2 regions of the Burkholderia cepacia complex sp. TUM26381 genome follow, and region 2 is predicted to be linked to the other one. Evidence: riboswitches for the same ligand, from Rfam matches in the RefSeq annotation. Region 2 holds a riboswitch; the other holds the start of a gene.
What was found. Region 2 has a riboswitch for thiamine pyrophosphate ahead of thiC (phosphomethylpyrimidine synthase ThiC). Riboswitches for the same ligand answer to the same signal wherever they lie in the genome.
Positions count from the first base shown of each region.

Region 1: another riboswitch for thiamine pyrophosphate. It lies ahead of ACWMMN_RS01840 (FAD-dependent oxidoreductase); the one in region 2 lies ahead of thiC (phosphomethylpyrimidine synthase ThiC).

Region 1 covers NZ_CM172006.1:382,800-393,822, reverse strand. Annotated here, with positions in the region: gene ACWMMN_RS01875 (MlaA family lipoprotein) at 95-1,033, opposite strand; gene mlaD (outer membrane lipid asymmetry maintenance protein MlaD) at 1,065-1,610, opposite strand; gene mlaE (lipid asymmetry maintenance ABC transporter permease subunit MlaE) at 1,641-2,408, opposite strand; gene ACWMMN_RS01860 (ABC transporter ATP-binding protein) at 2,405-3,226, opposite strand; gene thiE (thiamine phosphate synthase) at 3,311-4,435, opposite strand; gene ACWMMN_RS01850 (thiazole synthase) at 4,432-5,247, opposite strand; gene thiS (sulfur carrier protein ThiS) at 5,286-5,483, opposite strand; gene ACWMMN_RS01840 (FAD-dependent oxidoreductase) at 5,515-6,651, opposite strand; TPP riboswitch at 6,876-6,999, opposite strand; gene ACWMMN_RS01835 (ABC transporter ATP-binding protein/permease) at 7,271-9,040, shown strand; gene ACWMMN_RS01830 (SDR family NAD(P)-dependent oxidoreductase) at 9,037-9,813, shown strand; gene ACWMMN_RS01825 (MFS transporter) at 9,943-11,023, shown strand, end outside.
Region 2 covers NZ_CM172006.1:1,283,108-1,294,130, forward strand. Annotated here, with positions in the region: gene recB (exodeoxyribonuclease V subunit beta) at 1-240, shown strand, start outside; gene ACWMMN_RS06125 (AAA family ATPase) at 237-2,555, shown strand; gene arfB (alternative ribosome rescue aminoacyl-tRNA hydrolase ArfB) at 2,552-2,956, shown strand; gene ACWMMN_RS06135 (EAL domain-containing protein) at 3,007-4,287, opposite strand; gene ACWMMN_RS06140 (DMT family transporter) at 4,763-5,689, opposite strand; gene ACWMMN_RS06145 (hypothetical protein) at 5,833-6,087, opposite strand; gene ACWMMN_RS06150 (glycine zipper 2TM domain-containing protein) at 6,299-6,511, opposite strand; gene thiC (phosphomethylpyrimidine synthase ThiC) at 6,745-8,676, opposite strand; TPP riboswitch at 8,801-8,917, opposite strand; gene ACWMMN_RS06160 (pentapeptide MXKDX repeat protein) at 9,188-9,460, shown strand; gene ACWMMN_RS06165 (cytochrome b/b6 domain-containing protein) at 9,536-10,168, shown strand; gene ACWMMN_RS06170 (molybdopterin-dependent oxidoreductase) at 10,198-10,986, shown strand; gene ACWMMN_RS06175 (helix-turn-helix domain-containing protein) at 11,012-11,023, opposite strand, start outside.

The DNA of each region.
Region 1 (11,023 bases), 900 kb from region 2:
ATGAGTCGATGCAAAGTTTGGAGCAGGTAGCTTACGCGCAAGTTCGCGTACGCTACCGAATGAATCGTTTCCGGCTGTAACGAATGTAAATCCGTCAGTGCAGCCGGATGCTCGGGAAACGGAACCCGCCCGGCGACGGCGGCGCCACCTGCATCGCCGGCACGTTCGTTTCGCTGGCCGGATTCGGCGATTCGGCCGTGCCCGAGGCCGGCGACGCAACCGCCGCGCCCGATGCGCCGGCCGGCGCCGCTGCGCCCGCCGTACCGGCCGCCGCCGGTGCCGCGCCGTCTTCCGGCAGGTCGTACTTCGGCAGCGCGTCGTTGCCCGACGTCGCGGCCGCCTCGCCGCGCGCGTTGCTGATCAGCATCTGGCGGCGCTGCAGGTACGCATTGCGCACGAACGAGTACTTGTCGAGCGCCGCGGCATCCAGCACGTCGCCCGCGCCGAGCAGGTTCGAACGCGTGTTCACGAGGTTGACGCCGAACAGGCCCCAGCTCAGGCCATCCGGTTTCACGTAGGTGAGCGGGTTGCCGACGTAGTCGACGCCGAGGCCGGCCGTGTCGCGCAGCGTGCTCGGGCCGAGCAGCGGCAGCACGAGGTACGGGCCCGACGGCACGCCGTAGCGGCCCATCGTGACCCCGAAGTCGGCCGTGTGCTTCGGCAGCTTCGCGATCGTCGCGACGTCGAACAGGCCGCCCACGCCGAACACCGTATTGATCACGACGCGCATGATGTCGCCGACGCCGTCCGCGATCCGCAGCTGCACGATGTTGTTCGCCGCGATGTAGACGTCGCCGATGTTCGAGAAGAAGTTCGTCACGCTGTCGCGCACCGGCTGCGGCACCACGTACTGGTAGCCCTGCGCGACCGGCTTCAGCGCGTACGTGTCGACCGTGTCGTTGAACTTGTACATCGTCCGGTTGAAGCCTTCGAGCGGATCGCCCTTGGTCGGCGTCTGCACGGTCGCGCAGCCGCTCAACGCGGCGACTGCCGCTACCGCCAGCGCTGCGTGCCTGATGCGGATCGTCTGCATGGTCATTACCCTCTTGTTTTCTCTCGTGTGGTTATTGGGCCGCCGCGCCGGACACCGCCGACGCCGGTACCGCCACCGGTGCCGGCGCAGCCGATGCACCGGCTGCCGGCTTCGCACCGCCCGCATCGGCGGCCTTGCTGTACAGGAACTGGCCGATCAGGTTCTCGAGCACGATCGCCGATTGCGTCATCGTGATCGTATCGCCGGCCTTCAGCATTTCCGTGTCGCCGCCCGGATCGAGACCAATATATTGCTCGCCGAGCAGGCCCGACGTCAGGATCTTCGCCGACGAATCCTTCGGGAACGGGTACTGGCCGTCGACATCGATCGTCACGAGCGCCTGGTAGGTGTTCGTGTCGAAGCCGATCGACTTCACGCGGCCGACCACGACGCCGGCACTCTTCACGGCCGCGCGCGGCTTCAATCCGCCGATATTGTCGAATTTCATCTTCACTGCATAGGTCGGCTGAAACGACAGCGAGCTCATGTTGCCGACCTTCAGCGCCAGGAACAGCACCGCAAGGAAGCCCACCACCACGAACAGGCCGACCCAGAAGTCGAGAGCAGTCTTTTTCATCGTCATCCCAAAATTTGGCTTGGCTGAGGCTTAGCTGAACATCAGCGCGGTCAGCAGGAAATCGAGGCCGAGTACGGCGAGCGACGCGAACACGACCGTCTTGGTGGTCGCGCGCGACACGCCTTCCGGCGTGGGCTTCGCTTCATACCCCTGATACAGCGCAATGAAGGTCACGGCGAACCCGAACACGATGCTCTTCAGCACGCCGTTGCCGACGTCGGCCCAGACCTGGACTCCGCCCTGCATCTGCGACCAGAACGCGCCCGGATCGACGCCGATCAGCACGACGCCGACGAAGTAACCGCCGAGCACGCCGACCGCGTTGAAGATCGCGGCGAGCAGCGGCATCGCGATGATGCCGGCCCACATGCGCGGCGCGATCACGTTCTTGATCGGGTCGACCGCCATCATTTCGAGCGCGGTGAGCTGTTCACCGGCTTTCATCAGACCGATCTCGGCCGTGAGCGACGTGCCCGCGCGGCCCGCGAACAGCAACGCGGTGACGACCGGCCCGAGCTCGCGCACGAGCGACAGCGCGACCAGCAGGCCGAGCGCCTGCTCGGAACCGTAGCGGTTCAGCGTGTAATACCCCTGCAGGCCGAGCACGAAGCCGACGAACAGCCCCGACACGGCAACGATCACGAACGAATAGTTGCCGAGGAAGTGGATCTGCTTCGTGACCAGCCGCGGCCGGCGCAGCAGCGGAAAGAATTCCAGCACGAGGCGCACGAACAGCCGCGTGCCGTAGCCCGCGCGCTCGAGGCCGCCGATGACGTAACGTCCGATCGCGCTGATCATGCGCGCCCTCCGCCGAGCCCGAAATCCGCTGCGAGCGGCGGGCTCGTGTAATGAAATTTGAACGGGCCGTCCGGCGCGCCGTCGATGAACTGCCGCACGCTCGGATCGGTCGACGCGCGCAGCTCGTCGGGCGTCCCCTGCGCGAGCACGCCGCCGTTGGCCAGAAAGTACACGTAATCGGCGATCGCGAACGATTCCGGCACGTCGTGCGTGACGAGGATCGAGGTCGCGCCGAGCGCCTGGTTCAGCGTGCGGATCAGGTTCGCCGTAATGCCGAGCGAGATCGGGTCGAGGCCCGCGAACGGCTCGTCGTACATGATGAGCTGCGGATCGAGCGCGATCGCACGCGCCAGCGCGATGCGGCGCGCCATCCCGCCCGACACCTCGGACGGCATCAGGTCGCGCGCGCCGCGCAGCCCGACCGCGTTGAGCTTCATCAGCACGAGGTCGCGAATCAGGTCTTCGGGCAGGTCGGTATGCTCGCGCAGCGCGAATGCGACGTTCTCGAACACCGACATGTCGGTGAACAACGCGCCGAACTGGAACAGCATGCCCATCTTGCGGCGCAGTGCATACAGGCCGTCGCGGGATTGCGTGCCGACATCGGCGCCGTCGAACAGCACCTGGCCGCGACGCGCGCGCACGAGGCCGCCGATCAGGCGCAGCACGGTGGTCTTGCCGCAACCCGACCCGCCCATGACCGCGACGACCTGCCCCCGCCCGAAGCGCAGGTTCAGGTTGGACAGGACGAGGCGGTCGCCGTAGCCAAAGTCGACGTCGCGAAGTTCCAGCAGGGTCTCGGTAGGAGTGGGGCTCACGGAGCTGGCAGTCCTTTTACGCAGAACGCCGAATTATAGGGCCTGCATTGGAATGATGTCGTGACGCCGTTCCAGGCCCTGCGGTCAATGATTGTCAAATTGTCCGGCAAAACATTGCTGCAGCGCAATAAGCGCAGCCCGATAGTCGGCGGCGCCCGTGACCGCACTCACCACCGCGACGCTGCCGACGCCCGTCTCCAGCACGGCCGGCAGCGCATCGAGCCCCACCCCGCCGATCGCGACGAGCGGCGCCCGCGCGCCCGCGAAGCGCGCGTAGCGGGCGATCCGCGCCAGTCCTTGCGGCGGCGCGGCGACGGCCTTGGTGGCGGTGGCGTATACGGGGCCGAGCGCGAGGTAGCTCGGGCGCTCGTGCAACGCCCGCAACATCTCGTAATAACCATGGCTCGAAAGTCCGAGCCGCAGGCCCGCGCGCGCGATCGCCGCCAGATCGGCCGTTTCGAGGTCTTCCTGACCCAGATGAACGCCGTACGCGCCTTCATCTACCGCGATCTGCCAGTGATCGTTGATGAACACGCGCGCATCGGGATAGCGGCGCCCTGCTGCGACCGCACGCGCGATTTCCCGGCGCAGCGCGTCCGGCGTCGCGCCTTTCACGCGCAGTTGCACGGTCCGCGCGCCGCCATCGAGCACGCGTTCGACCCATTCGGCGTCCGGTACGACCGGATAGAGGCCGAGTTGCGCGGGGCAGGGCGCAAACGCCGGCTCCGGCGCGGGCGGCAGCCCGGCAACACGGGGGAACCGCGCGGCGTCGACCGGCCACGCGTCGTCGGCGCGCGTCTCGTCGCCGTCGCGCCACGCCAGCGCGAGCACCAGCGCGTCGACCGGCGCGAAGCCGCAATCGAGGAATGCCGCGAGCGCCGCGATCCAGTCGTCCGCGAGCGGATGCGCGGCTTCGAGCGCGTAACGCGCGCCCGCCGCATGCAGCACCGCGCCCTGCTCGTCGAATTCGATCGCGACCGCGCCCGGCGAGGCCGGCCGCGACGCGGCCGACGCGCGCGCCTGCGCGGCGCGGTCGCCGGACGACACGATCAGCACGTCGCCGTCGGCCGGCACGCCGGGCGCCGCCACGCAGAGCCGCCACGGCGCCGCGCCGGCCGGCCAGTCGCCGAGGCGGGCGCGAATCCGTTCGGCCGCTTCGGCCAGTTCGTCGGCCGGCGGCCAGAATGCATCGGCGAAGCGCGCGCTCATGCGCCGCCCCCGTCCTGGTGCCAGAACGGCATCCCGACAACCGGCGTGCTCGCGTGCGCGGTTTCGCGCGCATCCATCGGCCCGGCCAGATACGCGGCACGGCCGGCCTCGACGCCCTGCGCGAACGCGCGCGCCATGATCTCCGGGTGCGTGGCCTGCGACACGGCCGTGTTCAGCAGCACGCCGTCGAAGCCCCACTCCATCACCTGGCATGCGTGCGACGGCACGCCGAGCCCCGCGTCGACGATCAGCGGCACGTCCGGCAGCCGCTCGCGCAGCACGCGCAGGCCGTACGGATTCACGACGCCCTTGCCCGTGCCGATCGGCGCGCCCCACGGCATCAGCGCCTCGCAGCCGGCGTCGAGCAGGCGCCGGCCGATCACGAGATCCTCGGTGCAGTACGGCAGCACCTTGAAACCGTCCTTGACCAGCTGCGCGGCGGCCTCGATCAGCCCGACCGGGTCGGGTTGCAGCGTGTAGTCGTCGCCGATCAGCTCGAGCTTGATCCAGTCGGTGCCGAACACCTCGCGCGCCATGTGCGCGGTCGTCACGGCCTCGGCGACGGTCTGGCAGCCGGCCGTGTTCGGCAGCAGCGGCACCGCGTGGCGCTTGAGCAGGTCGAAGAAGCCGGCTTCGGCCGTGCCGCCCGTCATCTGGCGGCGCAGCGCGACCGTCACCATCCCGGGGCGCGACGCGGCGATCGAATCGGACAGCGACTGCAGCGACGGATAGCGCGACGTGCCGAGCAGCACGCGGCTTGCGAAGGTTTCGCCGTACAGCGTCAGCGCGTCGGCGGATGTGAGGGACGTCATGTCGTTTTCCTGGAAGAGCGGGGACGAACCGGCGGCGATCAGCCGCCCGCGACGGGGTGCACGACGTCGAGCTTGTCGCCCGCCGCGAGCGCGCGCGCCGCATGCTGCGTGCGCGCGACGAAGTTGCCGTTCAGCGCGACCGCGTAAGGCGGACGCGCGCCGTACGCGGCGAGCGCGTCGGCCACCGTCGCGCCGTCGGGCAGCGTCAGGGTCTGTTGGTTGATCTGGATATCCATGAGGCTCGGTCGGATTCGGTCGGCGCGCGCGTCAGGCCGGCTGGCGCGCGTCGTTACGGTGATGAAGGAGCGTCGGCCAGCGAGCGGCGTCGCGCCACGCGGCGAACGCGTCGGCATCAGCGAACGCGCCGCCGAGCGCGGCTTGCGCGAACGCGACGGCCGCCTGCGCGACTTCCGGCGCGATCATGAAGCCGTGCCGGTACAGGCCGTTGACGGCGAGCGTCGACGCGCCGTCCCAGATCACCGCCGGGCGGTGATCGGGCAGCGTCGGCCGGCACTGCGCATTGAGTTCGAGGATGCGCGCCTCGCCGAACGCCGGATGCACGGAGAACGCCGCGCTCAGCAGTTCGAGCGCGGAGCGCACGCTGACGGGCGACATGTCCTCGCCCTCCACCTCGGTCGCGCCGATTACATAGAGATCGTCCTGCTTCGGCGCGATGTACAGCGGGTACCGCGGATGCAGCAGCCGCACGGGCCGTGTCAGCCCGATGCCGGGCGCATGCACGCGCGCGACTTCGCCGCGGATGCCACGCAGCGCGGGCAGCGCGGATTTCGCGCCGAGCCCGCGGCAATCGATCGTGAAATGGGCGGCGGGCAGGTTCGCATCGTCGATCGCGACGTGCCAGTGCAGGTCGACGCCGCGTTCGGCAAGGCCCGCCGCGAGCGCGCGCAGCGCCTGGCGATTGTCGAGCTGGCCTTCGCGCGGCAGCAGCAGGCCGCGTGCGAAACGGCCCGCGAGCGTCGGCTCGGCTGCATCGACCTGCGCGCCGGCGAGCGTCACGAAGCCGCCGTCGAACAGGTCGGCCGGCGCGTTCGCACGCACGCGCCGCTCGAACAGCGGCGCCTCCGCGCGATCCGCGTGGTGCCAGACGACGAGCGTGCCGTGATGCTGGAAGAAAACGGGTTCGGGCAGTTCCGCGAGCCATTGCGGCCAGCGCGCGAGCGACGCGGCGCCGAGCTCGGTGATCAGCAGCTCCGCGCTCGCCGCTTCCGCGAGCGGCGCGAGCATCGCGGCCGCGATCCACGCGGCCGACTGCTCGCCGTCCGGGCCGCCGCGCTCGTAGAGCGCGACGCGATGCCGGTCGCCCGCGAGCCGCCACGCGATCAGGCGGCCGACGAGGCCGCCGCCGAGCACTGCGAAATCGGGCCGTGCATCCTGAACGTTCATCGCGCGCCCTCCTCGGGAGCGCGCACGACGAACGTCGACGCACCCGCGCCGCCACGTGCGAACGCACGCGACATCGGGCCGGGAATCAAGCAAAAGACTGAAGATTGTGCGGTCATCATTCCTTCCGTAACGCGCAATGCGCGTACCCAAAAGGACGAAACCGGCAGCAAAGGCCGGCCGGGCGGACTCGGGCGCTGACCATGTGGGATGGCAGCCAGCGCGACCCGGCGGGATCAGAAACTTCCCTCGCCGGTATTACCCGGATCGGGTGCAAAGGGTTTTTCTCAGCCTCGCCGCGCTGCCCGGAACATTCGCCGGCCACGCCACAAAGCACCCCTGTTTCGTCGTCGGTCATTAGACCATAAAAGCGGAAAGCGCCGCAAACTGTCACCGGCGGGGCAAATTCGCCGTCGGCCCGCGCCGCTCTGGCACAATGCCCGCAGGCCGGCCGCCGCAAGCGGCCGGTTGCCGCGTCACCGCCGGCCCTTAAGTGCCGTTTAAGACGCGCGGGCGACCATCCGTGCGCCCGCCGTCAGTCGGCGCCGCGCCCCGGCATGCCGTATCGCGGCGCGCGCCCGGCTTCGCCCGGCCCGCGCGCCGGCTACTCATCAGGAAGCACATGACCCAATCGATCGATCCCGTCCGCTCCGCCTCCGACGCGCCGCAGGACGAGCGCCCGGTATCCGCATGGAGCCTCATCAAGCCCTACTGGGTATCGTCCGAATGGAAAATCGCGTGGGGCCTGCTGGTCACGATCATCGCGATCAACCTCTGCGTGGTCTGGATCAACGTCCGGCTGAACAAGTGGAACGCGCAGTTCTACAACGCGCTGCAGTCGAAGGACGTCCACGACTTCCCGAACCTGCTGATGCAGTTCTCCGCGCTCGCCTTCGCGTTCATCATCCTCGCCGTGTACGGCCGCTACCTGCGGCAGATGCTCGGCTTCCGCTGGCGCCAGTGGCTCACCGACCGGTTCCTCGGCCAGTGGCTCGGCGATCGCGCGTTCTACCGGATCGAACGCGATCGCCTCGCGGACAACCCCGACCAGCGGATCACCGACGACCTCCAGTCGTTCGCGACCACGACGCTCGCGCTGTCGCTCGACCTGCTGTCGACGGTCGTCACGCTCGTGTCGTTCATCACGATCCTGTGGTCGCTCGCCGGCGCGCTGACGTTCACGCTCGGCGCGACGCCGATCTCGATTCCCGGCTACATGGTGTGGGCAGCCGCGCTGTACGCGGTGATCGGCTCGCTGATCATCCAGAAGGTCGGCCATCCGCTCGTGTCGATCAACTACCAGCAGCAGCGCGTCGAGGCCGATTTCCGCTTCGGGCTGATCCGCGTGCGCGAGAACGCCGAGCAGATCGCGTTCTACGACGGCGAGAAGACCGAGACCGGCAACGCGCAGACCCTCTTCATGCGCATCCGCGACAACTGGTGGCGCGTGATGAAGTACACGAAGCGGCTCACGTTCGTGCTGAGCTTCTACGGGCAGATCGCGATCATCTTCCCGCTCGTCGTCGCCGCGCCGCGCTATTTCGCGGGGGCGTTCTCGTTCGGCGTGCTGATGCAGATCTCGTCCGCGTTCGGCACCGTCAGCGATTCGTTCTCGTGGTTCATCAACAGCTACTCGACCCTCGTCGAATGGCGCGCCACCGTCAACCGTCTGCGCGAATTCAAGCGCGTGATGGGCACGTCGCACCTGAAGGAAAGCCTGTCGCCCGCGACCGAGCACGGCGGCATCAACCTGCACTACATCGACGGCGCGAAGCTGTCGACGTCGTCGCTGAAGCTCGCGCTGCCCAACGGCAACGCGCTCGCGAACATCGGCAGCGTCACGATCGAGCCGGGCTCGCGCTGGCTCGTGATCGGCAAGTCGGGTTCCGGCAAGAGCACGTTCATGCGCGCGCTCGCGGGCTTGTGGCCGTTCGGCGACGGCGCGATCGATGCACCGGTCGGCGCGCGGATGATGTTCGTGCCGCAGACGAGCTATCTGCCGATCGGCACGCTGAAGGCCGCGCTCACCTATCCGGCGACGCCCGACACGTTCAGCGACGAAGCCTGCCGCGATGCGCTGCGTGCGTGCCGCCTCGAGGATTACGTCGAGCGCCTCGACGAGACCGCGCACTGGACGCGCGTGCTGTCGCCGGGCGAGCAGCAGCGCCTTGCCGGCGCACGCGTGCTGCTGCACAAGCCGGATTTCCTGTTCCTCGACGAAGCGACCAGCGCGCTCGACGCCGACAACGAGGCACGCCTCTATCACCTGTTCGCCGAACGGCTGCCGAAGGCCGCGATCGTCAGCATCGCGCACCGCGAGTCGCTGGCTGCGTTCCACGTCGGCACGATCAACGTCGAACGCGCGAACGCCGGCGACAAGGTCGCCGCGTGAGCGCACGCGCCGCGCACGTCGAACGCATCGCGCTGATCACCGGCGCAGGCTCGGGGATCGGCGCGGCGCTCGCGCGGCGGATTGCGGCGCCCGGCATCGCGCTGGCGCTGCATGCGCGCGGCGCGGACGATGCGGCGCGGGCGCGGCTCGCCGAAGTCGCACAAGCGTGCACGGCGGCCGGTGCGGCATGCATCACGCTGACCGGCGATCTCGGCGAACCGGGCGTTGCCGCCGCGCTGGTCGATACCACCGCGACGCGCTTCGGCGGGCTCGACCAGCTCGTCGCGAACGCCGGCTTCGCCGCGCGGCAATCCTTTTCCGGCCTTTCCGCGGACGCGCTTGCGGCCGCCTTCGCGGCGATGCCCGGCGCGTTCTCCGCGCTCGCGGGCCGCGCGCGGCCGCTGCTCGAAGCGTCAGCCGCCCCGCGAATCGTCGCGGTCAGTTCGTTCGTCGCGCACCGCTACCGCGCCGCGGCGCCGTTCGCGGCGACCGCCGCCGCGAAGGCCGCGCTCGAATCGCTCGTGCGTACCGCCGCCGCCGAATTCGCCGCGCACGGCATCACCGTCAACGCGGTCGCGCCGGGTTTCACGCGCAAGGACCACGGCCCGAGCGCCGGCAACGCCGCCGCGTGGGCGCAGGCCGAACAGGCGACACCGCTCGGCAGGATCGCCGAGCCCGACGACGTCGCCGCGCTGATCGCGTTCCTGCTGTCGGACGCGGCCCGCCAGATCACCGGCCAGGTCATTCACGTCGACGGCGGCCTGACGCTCTGACGCGTCTCCCCCTCTTTCCTGCTTGCCCGCACGAACCTGCATCCGCCTTTTTGGCGCGCGGGATCGCGCCCGTAAAATAGCCGCCACGCGGCAGCGCAAGACGAGACAAGACGAGAGGGGGCGGCAAGCATGCAGGCATTCCAGTGGTTCACCGAACTGTCGACGCGCGAGCGCCGGACGCTGTACGCCGGCTTCGGCGGCTACGCGGTCGATGCGTTCGACTTCATGATCTATTCGTTCCTGATCCCGACGCTGATCGCCACGTGGGGCATGTCGAAGAGCGAGGCCGGGATGATCGCGACGAGTTCGCTGATCTCGTCGGCGATCGGCGGCTGGGCCGCCGGCATCCTCGCCGACCGCTACGGCCGCGTGCGCGTGCTGCAGTGGACGATCGCGACGTTCGCGCTGTTCACGTGCCTGTCCGGTTTCACGCATTCGTTCTGGCAGTTGCTCGCCACCCGCACGCTGCAGGGCTTCGGCTTCGGCGGCGAATGGTCGGTCGTGACGATCATGATGGCCGAGACGATCCGCTCGCCCGAGCATCGCGCGAAGGCCGTCGGCACCGTGCAGAGCAGCTGGTCGTTCGGCTGGGCCGCGGCCGCGATCCTCTACTGGGCGTTCTTCGCGCTGCTGCCCGAGCAGGTCGCGTGGCGCGCGTGCTTCTGGATCGGCATCGCGCCCGCGCTGTGGATCCTGTACATCCGCCGCAACGTCAGCGATCCCGACATCTACACGGCCACGCGCCGCGCGCGCGACGAAGGCCGCGTGTCCGGTCACTTCCTCGAGATCTTCTCGCCGCCGCACCTGCGCGCGACGCTGTTCGGCAGCGCGCTGTGCACCGGGATGCTCGGCGGCTACTACGCGATCACGACGTGGCTGCCCACCTACCTGAAAACCGTCCGCCACCTGTCGGTGTTCAACACGAGCGGCTATCTCGTCGTGCTGATCGTCGGCTCGTTCGTCGGCTACGTGGTCGGCGCGATCCTGTCCGACCGGCTCGGCCGCCGCGCGTCGTTCATCCTGTTCGCGATCGGCTCGTTCGCGCTCGGCATGGCGTACACGATGCTGCCGATCACCGATACCGCGATGCTGCTGCTCGGCTTCCCGCTCGGCATCGTTGTGCAGGGGATCTTCGCCGGTATCGGCGCGTACCTGTCGGAGCTGTATCCGGGCGCGATCCGCGGCTCGGGCCAGGGCTTCTGCTACAACC
Region 2 (11,023 bases):
GCCGATCACGCGTATCACCTGCAGGCGCTGCTCTACACGGTCGCGCTGCATCGCTACCTGCGCGGGCGGCTGCCCGATTACGACTACGACACACACATCGCGGGCTATCTGTACCTGTTCGTGCGCGGCGTGCGGCCGGGCTGGCGCAGCAGCGGCGAGCCGGCCGGCGTGCATGCGCGGCGGCCCGCGCGCGCGCTCGTCGACGCACTCGACCGGATGATGGAAGGGGGCCGCGCATGAATGCGTCCGACGACATGCTCGAATTCACCGGCGGCCTCGTCGCACGGCTGCCCGAGCCGGCCGATTTCGGCATCGCGCTCGCGGAAGGGTTTGCACGGCGCATCGGCGATCTTGCGCGGCGTGCCGGTGCGCCGTCCGCGTCGGCACGCTGGGCGGCGCGCGCCGCGTTCGCGACGAGCCGCGCGACCGCGGGCGGCCACGTATGCGTCGCGCTCGGCGCACTCGCGCAGCGCTACGAAGCGCCGCTCGACGAGGTGCGTGCCGCGCTCGCGGCAAGTGGCGTGGTTGCGTTCGGCACGCTCGCGCGCGGCGACGAGCGGCCGCTGATCGTCGACCGGCACGATCACCTGTACCTGTCGCGCTATTTCGATTACGAACGGCGTCTGGCCGATGCGCTCGTCGCGCAGGCCGGCGTTGCCGCGCCCGACGAAGGCCTGTCGCCCGACCGGTTGCGCGACAGCCTCTCACGATACTTCGGGCCGGCCACCGGCGAAGTCGACTGGCAGCGCGTGGCGGCGATCGTCGCGCTGACGGGGCGCGTGACGATCGTCAGCGGCGGTCCCGGCACGGGCAAGACGACGACCGTCGTCGGCGTGCTGGCTTGTCTGCTCGACGCACACCCGGGGCTGCGCGTCGCGCTGGCCGCGCCGACCGGCAAGGCCGCGCAGCGGATGCAGGAGGCGCTGCATGCGCGCGCCGGCGATCTGCCGCCCGAACTCGCGGCGCGCCTGCCCGACACGTCGTACACGCTGCATCGGCTGCTGGGCGGTGGCGGGGCGGCCGGCTTCCGGCATCATCGCGACAATCCGTTGCCGTACGATCTGATCGTCGTCGACGAGGCGTCGATGATCGACGTCGCGCTCGCCGCGCATCTGCTCGACGCGCTCGCGCCGGGCGCGCGGCTCGTGTTGCTTGGGGACAAGGATCAGCTGGCCGCGGTCGAGGCCGGCGCCGTATTTGCGGAGCTGAGCGCGCGACCGACGTTCACCGCTGCGGCGCGCGCGCGCATCGCGCAGGCACTCGGCATCGACGACGCGTCGTTCGCCGCGGCGTTGCCGGTGCCGGACGAAGCTGCGCCGGCGATGGCGCCCGCTGCGAGTCCGGCTGCCGCAGCCGTTCGCGCGCCGGCGTTGCCATCGGCGTCTGCTTCCGCTTCCGTTTCACGCATGCCGGCGTCCCGGCCGAAAGCCGATCCGCGACAGGCATCTCTGTTCGACGACGAACCGCAGGATGACGAAGGTTCGTCGGCCGGGACGGTATCGCCACCGCTCGCCGTAACGGCGCCGGCTGATATCGGCGGCGCCGTTTCAGCAGGCGGCACACCCGCATGGATCGAGGTCGACGAACTCGCCTGGCTCGATGACGTCGAACTGCCGCCGTTCGACGCGGGTGATATGGCGCTTGCGTCGGTCACGGCAGCCACATCGGCATCGACCGACGAAGCCGCCGCCGCGTCCGGCATCGTGCTCGCTCCGGCGCCGCTCGCCGACTGCGTCGTGTGGCTCGAGCGCAATTACCGCTTCGGTCTCGATTCGCCGATCGGGCGGCTGTCGCTGGCGATCCGCAGCGGCGACGTGCAGGCCGCACTCGATGCACTGCCCGCGGACGACGCAGCCGCGGCGTCCTTCCACGACGATGCGGGCGATACGCTTGCGTCGTCGACGGTCGAGCGGCTTGCACGGCGATTCGGCGCATACCTCGACGCATTGCGCGACGCGCTGGCCGCGCCGGTGCCCGATCCGCTGCCGCTGTTCGATGCGCTCAACCGGTTCCGGATCCTGTGCGCGACCCGCAGCGGCTCGCGCGGCGCCGAACACGTCAATGCGCTGGTGGCCGCGCACGTGCGGCATGCGGCGCGCGTGCCGCTCGCGGTCGGGGCGCACTGGTTCACCGGGCGGCCGATCATGGTGACGCGCAACGACTATGCGCTGGGGCTGTTCAATGGCGACATCGGCATCGCGCTGCCCGACGCGCACGGTGTGCTGCGCGTGTGGTTCCGGCGCGCGGACGGCACCGCGCGCACGGTGTCGCCCGCTGCGTTGCCGCCGCACGAAACGGCATTTGCGCTGACGGTGCACAAATCGCAGGGCTCGGAATTCGACGAAGCCGCGCTCGTGCTGCCGGCATCGTTCGGCCGGGTGCTCACGCGCGAGCTCGTCTATACGGCCGTCACGCGCGCCCGCACGCGCGTGCAGGTGATCGGGCCGCGGCGCGTGCTGGCGCAGGCGGTCGCGACGCGCACGCAGCGCGATTCGGGGCTGGCGGCACGCGTCGACGAGGCGCTCGCACGGCGCCGCAAGGAGGCATCGCGATGATGATCCGCTACACGCTCGATCCGGCCGACGTCGAATGGACGGCCGTGCGCGCGCAGGGTGCGGGCGGGCAGAACGTGAACAAGGTGTCGAGTGCGATTCATCTGCGCTTCGACATCCGCGCGTCGTCGCTGCCGCCGGTCATCAAGGAGCGGCTTCTCTCGTTGTCGGACCAGCGCATCACGCGCGACGGCATCGTCGTGATCAAGTCGCAGGAATATCGCACGCAGGAGAAGAACCGCGAGGCCGCGCTCGCGCGGCTCGATGCGCTGATCGGCGGCGTCGCGTATACGCCGCGCGCACGGGTGGCGACGCGGCCGACGCGTGCGTCGAAGGAGCGGCGGCTCGAGCACAAGTCGCGCCGTAGCGTGGTGAAGTCGGGACGAGGGAAAGTGGTCGACTGACGAGCGAATGGCCGGCGGCCCTCGCAGGCCGGCGTCCACCGCCTGCGCGGCTAGCGCATCACGGTCCCCGCGCTGTCGAGCACGAAGTCGACGCAGAACACGACGAGCCGGCGCTGTGCGCGGATCGCGACGGCGGCCGTATAGCAGTCGCGGCCTTCCGTCAGCGAGAAGTGCGGGCCCATCAGCGCGACGCGCCCGGGTGCGGCGATCGCGCGCTGGAAGTATGGGCGGCGCGACCAGTTGCTGTGGGTTTCCGGGAACAGCGGCGCGAGGCGGGTGACGCTCGCCTGGTTGTCGTCGGCAGGTGCGCCGATCGACGGCAGGAACTGCTCGCCGATCTCGTCGGTGACGAACACGCGACGCGCGGCCGGCACCGCGAACACGCGTTGCGCGGCATCCTGCAGGTTGCCGCTCGCCGAAAACGCGGCCGCACCGGTGAGTACCAGCCGTTCGATTGCGTCGAAGCCCGGCTGCTCGGCGACGACGGGCGTGTGCCGGCGGGCGATGAAGCGCCGCCACGCGGCGTCGAGCATCGCGGGCGCTGCCGCGCTCGCGTGCGCGATCGATGCATCGGGCTGGCCGAACTGGAAACCCTGCACGAAATCGATGTCGGCTTCCATCAGCGCCTGCAGCGCGTCATCGCTTTCGACGCCTTCGGCCAGCACCATCGCGCCGGCCTGGTGCAGCATCGACACGAGGTGATGCATGATGCGGCGGTCGTCGGCCGAGCCGGTCGAACGCTCGACGAGCGAGCGGTCGAGCTTGACGATGTCGGGCCGTGCCCGCCACACGCGGTCGAAGTTCGAGAAACCGGTGCCGAAATCGTCGATCGCGATCAGGAAGTCGCGATGCTGGATCATGTCGATCGTGCGGGCGAGCGCGGCTTCGTCGCGCGCCGGCTGTTCGACGACTTCCAGCACGATGCGGTTCGGCGGCAGCGCGAAATGCCGGCACAGCGCCTCGACGAACTCGCGCTGCACGAGGCCCGTATCGAGCACGCGTGGCGTCACGTTCAGGAACAGCCAGCCGTCGCCGATGCCCTGTGCAACGAAGTTGGCCGTGTGCAGGCAGCGCGCGAGCCGGTCGAGCAGCAGCGCGTCGGCGTCGGCGCGCGTCCGGTCGAAGAGGGCGGTGGGCGATATCAGCGCGCCGTTCGCGTCGACGACGCGCAGCAGCGCCTCGTAACCGACGACGCGCTTGTGCGTGATCGACAGCACGGGCTGGAATACGCTGCGCAGCGTCGTCGTGCGATAGGTGGCGACCCAGCCGCCGGGCGTCGGCGTGAGGCGTTCGAGCAGGGAGTCGAGCGATAGGTCGCGGGCGGGCTTCATGTCAACGGTGCCCGGGAGCGAGCGGCGGCGCCCCACCACGCTGATGCAGTCGCATGCGCAGGCGGGCGCGAGAGAACGTGAGGCATCGAGACCGCCTTCTGCGGATAGGTTTCCCGAGTGTAACGGGATTGCGGCGGCGCGCGTATCAGGGAAACTCCAGACGCAAACGGTACACCGCGCCATCCCGGCCCGTGCGCAGCGGCGATCCGCGCCGCACGCGTGCGCGCCTTGCATGACCGCCACGAAGCGAAGGGCGCTGCAGCGGCCGATGACAATCCCGCGCAATGCCGGTGACATGACCGTGCGCTGCGGGTGCTGCGGGCGCTGGATGTGCGGGTGATGCGGGAAATCCCGGCGGCCGGGCGTCGCCGTCAGACGAATGCCGATGCGCTGCGGTGCCATTCGCGGCGCGTCGGCAGACCGGTGCCGCATCGCCATCGCTGTACGCCGGGCGACGATGCGCGCACGCGGACCGTCAGGTCGCTTCGCCGCCGCGCGGCCGGATCCCCGGAATCCGCTTGATCACGCCGGTCGCGAGCGCGGTGCCGACGAGTACGATCGCGCAGCCTTCGATCATCACGGCCGACACGTGTTCGCCCAGGAACAGCGCGCCCCACAGCAGCCCGAATACGGGGATCACGAACGTCACGGTAATCGCGCGGGTGGGGCCGACATGCGCGATCAGGTAGAAGAAGATGAAATACGCGATGCCCGTGCACGCGATGCCGAGGGCAAGTACCGAGCCCCATGCGTGCACGCCGACCGGCGCGGGCGGCCAGGTGGCGATCGCGAACGGCAGCAGCAGGACGGATGAGCCGATCATGCTGCCGGCTGCATTGACGAGCGGATCGACGCCGCTGAGCTTGCGCTTCGTGTAATTGGCCGCGATGCCGTACAGCAGTGTCGCGCCGAGCGCCGCGGCGGCGGCGAGCGCGGTCGCGCTGGCGCCCGTGTCGCCGTGCGCGTTCGCGATCTGGTTCCACACGAGCGTGAGCACGCCGGCAAACCCGATCACGAGGCCGAGTGCGCGCGGCAGCGACAGCTTGTCCTTCAGCCACAGGTACGCGACGAGCGCGCCCCACAGCGGCGTCGTCGCGTTGATCACCGACGTCAGGCCGGCCGACAGCGTCAGTTCGGCGAACGCGAACAGGCAGAACGGGATGCCCGAATTCAGCGCGCCGACGACGAACAGCGGCCACACGTGACGGCGCAACCGGGTGCCGAGGTCGGCGGGTTTGAAGCGCGTGAGCGCGAAGCCGGTGAGAAACAGCGCACCGATGCCCACGCGCAGGGCCATCAGCGGCGCGACGCCGAAATCGACCACGCCGATCCGGATGAACAGGAATGATGCGCCCCACAGGGCAGCGAGCACGGTCAGCAGGAAAGCATTCTTGGGCGACATCGTTTGGCGAGGGCGGGGACGGGATGCGAAGAATCTTACACCGCGTTACCACGCCGTCGTTTCACAATGGGATGAAACGACAAGAAACGGGAATGGGGCCGGTTGCGGGGGCCGGGCGGCCGTCCGTCGACGGCCGTGCCCGGTCAGTGATGGCGCCAGCCGCCGCGCCCGCCAAAGCCGAAATTGAGCGACAGCGCCGGTCCCCAATAACCGCCCCACGCGGGTGCATACGCGGGGGCCGGATAGTAGTAGGCGGGGCCGGGGTCGACGTACACGGGCGCCGGCTGCACCGGCACCGGTGCGGCCGTGTAATAGCCGCCAGGATAGTAGCCGTACGGGTAGTAGCAGCCGGCGAGCGTCGTGCAGGCGAGCGCCGCGGCGACGAGGGTCCTGTTCATGATGTCTCTCCGGCGGAGCCGGCAATCGGCAGATGCTTAAGCTTAGGCCGCGCGCCGATGACACGGTGTGCAAAACGGTAACGGATCATTTCCGGGCGCGGGCGGGCATATTGCGGTGCCGCATGCGAAAACGGCGCTTCCGCATCGCGGAAACGCCGTTGGACCGGCCAGGCTGCCGCCGCGCATTGCGCGGCGGACCGTGACCGGCGGCTTACTTGCCGACCTGGTTACCGATGATGCCGCCGGCTGCCGCGCCGCCCAGCGTCGACAGCGCGCTGCCGCCGATCGCTGCGCCGGCGACGCCGCCGACACCCGCGCCGATTGCCGTGTCGCGCTGACGCCTCGTCATCGAATCGCAGGCCGACAGACTGGCCACCGTCGTGACGAGGAGAGCGCATACCCCAATACGCCGAATCGAAATCATGATCGTTGTCCTTGTGGTAGTGAATGGAGGGCGCGCGACCGGCTGGCGGCCACGCATGCCCCCAATCTACGCGCCGCCTGGCGGGGCTGCTGTAAGGACTTGTTAAGGCTCGCGCGGTTTCGTAATCAATTGTTTCCCGTGCATCGGCAGGCACACGACATGCGCAAAAAAGCCCGCTCGAAAGCGGGCTTCGTGCATCGCGAGGCGATTCCGGTGCGGATCGCCGCGGGTGCTTACTGACGGTGATAGATCTCGGCGCCGGTCTTCACGAACTCGACCGCCTTCACTTCCATCCCCTTCTTCAGCGCTTCGGTTTCCGACACGCCTTGCTGCGCCGCGAACTCGCGCACGTCCTGCGTGATCTTCATCGAGCAGAAGTGCGGGCCGCACATCGAGCAGAAGTGCGCGACCTTCGCCGAATCCTTCGGCAGCGTCTCGTCGTGGAATTCGCGCGCCTTGTCCGGATCGAGACCGATGTTGAACTGGTCTTCCCAGCGGAACTCGAAGCGTGCCTTCGACAGCGCGTTGTCGCGAACCTGCGCGCCCGGGTGACCCTTCGCGAGGTCGGCGGCGTGCGCGGCCAGCTTGTACGTGATGATGCCTTCCTTCACGTCGTCCTTGTTCGGCAGGCCGAGGTGCTCCTTCGGCGTCACGTAGCACAGCATCGCGGTGCCGAACCAGCCGATCATCGCGGCGCCGATGCCCGACGTGATGTGGTCGTAGCCCGGCGCGATGTCGGTCGTCAGCGGCCCGAGCGTGTAGAACGGCGCTTCCTTGCACCAGTCGAGCTGGAGATCCATGTTCTCCTTGATCAACTGCATCGGCACGTGGCCGGGGCCTTCGATCATCACCTGCACGTCGTGCTTCCACGCGATCTGCGTGAGTTCGCCGAGCGTCTTCAGTTCGCCGAGCTGCGCTTCGTCGTTCGCGTCGTAGATCGAGCCGGGACGCAGGCCGTCGCCGAGCGAGAAGCTCACGTCGTACGCCTTCATGATCTCGCAGATCTCTTCGAAGTGTTCGTACAGGAAGCTTTCCTTGTGATGCGCGAGGCACCACTTCGCCATGATCGAGCCGCCGCGCGACACGATGCCGGTCATCCGGTTCGCGGTGAGCGGCACGTACTGCAGGCGCACGCCCGCATGGATCGTGAAGTAGTCGACGCCTTGCTCGGCCTGCTCGATCAGCGTGTCGCGGAAGATCTCCCAGGTCAGGTCCTCGGCCTTGCCGTTGACCTTTTCCAGCGCCTGGTAGATCGGCACCGTGCCGATCGGCACCGGGCTGTTGCGGATGATCCACTCGCGCGTTTCATGGATGTGCTTGCCGGTCGACAGATCCATCACCGTGTCGCCGCCCCAGCGGATCGCCCACGTCATCTTGTCGACTTCCTCGCCGATCGACGACGTGACGGCGGAGTTGCCGATGTTCGCGTTGATCTTCACGAGGAAGTTGCGGCCGATGATCATCGGCTCGGATTCCGGGTGGTTGATGTTCGCGGGGATGATCGCGCGGCCGCGCGCGATTTCGTCGCGCACGAATTCGGGCGTGATCTCGGCCAGCGCGTTTGCGCCGAAGGCCGCGGCGCCGAACGCCTGGCCCGGGTGCTGGCGGCCCATCATCGCGGCGAGCTTCGCGCCGTTCGGGCCGCTCGACTTCAGGCTCTCGAGGTATTCGGCGCGGCGCTGGTTCTCGCGGATCGCGATGTATTCCATTTCCGGCGTGATGATGCCCTGGCGCGCGTAGTGCATCTGCGTGACGTTCCTGCCGGCCTGCGCGCGGCGCGGGTTGCGGTGCAGGCCCGGGAAACGCAGGTCGGCGGTGGCCGGGTCGGCCGCGCGTTCGAGGCCGTAGCGGCTCGACAGGCCGGAGAGCACTTCGGTGTCGCCGCGCGCTTCGATCCAGCCCTGACGCAGCGCGGGCAGGCCCGCGCGGATGTCGATCTTGGCTTCCGGATCGGTGTAGGGGCCCGACGTGTCGTACACGTAGATCGGCGGATTCTTTTCGCCGCCGAAGCCGGTCGGCGTGTCTGCCTGCGTGATTTCGCGCATCGGCACGCGGATGTCGGGCTGCGAGCCGGTGACATAAACCTTGCGCGAATTCGGCAGCGGCGCGACAGCGGCGGCGTCGACGTGAGCGTCGGCGGACAGAAACTTCGGATTGGCGTTCATGCAATCTCCTGTGTGAGCGCCGGACAGGCGCGTCGGCGCTTGCCCGGAGCCCTTGACGTATGTGGGGCTCGAGCTAAGCAGGAGACGAGGCTTGGTGAGGCGGCGGATTTCGTCAGAAGGAAGGCGGCGAAATCCGTACGCTTCCCTGCGCTGGCATTATCCAGATCAGGTTCAAAGGGTATTTCTCACCCGCAATGCCGGTTGTTTGACCGAACGCATTGCAGGACCCCCGCGTTAGCAAGGGCACACGATACACCGGGTTTGCGGCGGTTTCAACCGGGCGTAGAGTGGTTATCCCGGTGCAGCCGCAACATGGCGGGCGGCGCGGCAGGCCGGGTGCACCGCAGCACATGCCTTTGCCGATCGGTCCGGCAGCCCGGTCGGCGGCGGCCGAGCGGTGCAGCATGACGGGTTGTCCGGCCTGCATAAAAAATATTTTCAGAGCGGCTGTCATTTCCCGCGACGTCGTCCGTCTATTCGGCTCCTCAAACCCATGTTTCGGAGAGATGTCATGAAAAACGTACTGATTGCCGCTTGCGTCGCCGCTCTTGCCACGTTCGCAACGGGCGCCTATGCGCAGAACGATGCGATGTCGAAGGACGGCACGTCGATGTCGAAGGACGCGATGGGCCACGACGCGATGGCGAAGGATGGCGCGATGAAGAAGGACGGCATGAAGAAGCACGCGATGAAGAAAGACGCGATGAAGAAAGACGCGATGGGCCACGACGCGATGTCGAAGGGCGACGCGATGAAGAAGGACGCAATGAGCCCGTCGAACTGACGGATGCGTGCGGGGCGCGGCCAGCCGGCTGCACGCGCGCATCGCGTCCCGTCGCATCACCCCGGAGTCTTCATCATGCAAACCGTTCCTGCAACGGATCGCGCGCCTGCGACGCCACCGGCACGCCCGATCCATCCGCCGTGGGTGCGCGTGAGCCACTGGCTCAACGCGCTCGCGGCGATCCTGATGGCGCTGTCCGGCTGGCGCATCTACGACGCGTCGCCGATCTATCCGTCATTCACGTTCGCGCATGGCATCACGATCGGCGGCTGGCTCGGCGGTGCGCTGCAATGGCATTTCGCGGCGATGTGGCTGCTGGTCGTCAACGGGCTGTTCTACCTCGCGATGTCGATCGCGACGGGGCGCTTCGCGCGCAAGATGCTGCCCGTCACGCCGGCGTCCGTGTGGCGCGACGTGCGCGCCGCGCTGGGCGGGCGGTTGTCGCACAACGACCTGAGCGTCTACAACGCGGTGCAGCGTGCCGCGTACCTGACCGCGATCGTCGATCTCGTCGTGCTGGTGCTGTCGGGACTCACGATCTGGAAGTCCGTGCAATTCCCGTTGCTGCGCGAACTGTTCGGCGGCTACGACAACGCGCGCGTCGTGCATTTCTGGGCGATGTCGCTGCTCGTCGCATTCTTTGTCGTTCATGTCGCGATGGCGCTGCTGGTGCCGCGCTCGTTGCTCGCGATGCTGCGCGGCCGCTGACCCGCAAGCCGCGAGCGAAGGAAATCATCATGTCGGAATCCGAAAACAGGCGCGGCGAGCCGCGCTGGACGCTCGACCGGAAGTCGCTCGAACTCGATGTGCGCCGCGAGCTCGAGATGCCGTCTCGGCGCCTCTTCAACCGGCGCGTGCTGACGCTCGGCGGCCTCGCGATGCTGACCGGCTGCACGCTGCAGGACGACGCGTCGGTCAACACGTTCCTCGAGAAAGTGTCGCGCATGAACGATCGCGTGCAGGCCTGGCTGTTCAGTTCCGACCGGCTCGCGCCGACCTACACCGAAGCCGACATCACGCGCCCGTTCCCGTTCAACGCGTACTACGGGATCGACGACGTGCCGCACGTCGACGAGTCGACGTACCGCCTCGTGCTGTCCGGCCGCGTAACGGGCAAGCGCGTGTGGACGCTCGACGAACTGCGCGCGCTGCCGCATGCGGAACAGATCACGCGGCATATCTGCGTGGAAGGGTGGAGTGCGATCGGCCGCTGGGGCGGCACGCCGTTCGGCGCGTTCCTCGCGCGTGCCGGCGCCGACACGCGGGCGAAATACGTCGGCTTCAAGTGCGCGGACGATTACTACGAGAGCATCGACATGCCGACCGCGCTGCATCCGCAGACGCTGCTCGCGCTCGAGTACGACGGCCGCCGGTTGCCGCCGGAATTCGGCTTCCCGATGAAGCTGCGGATGCCGACCAAGCTCGGCTACAAGAACCCGAAGCACATCATGGAAATCTTCGTGACCGATACGTATCCGGGCGGCTACTGGGTCGATCAGGGGTACAACTGGTTCGGCGGATCGTAAGCGGCGCGCGTGACGCGCTCACGCGTCACGCCGATTC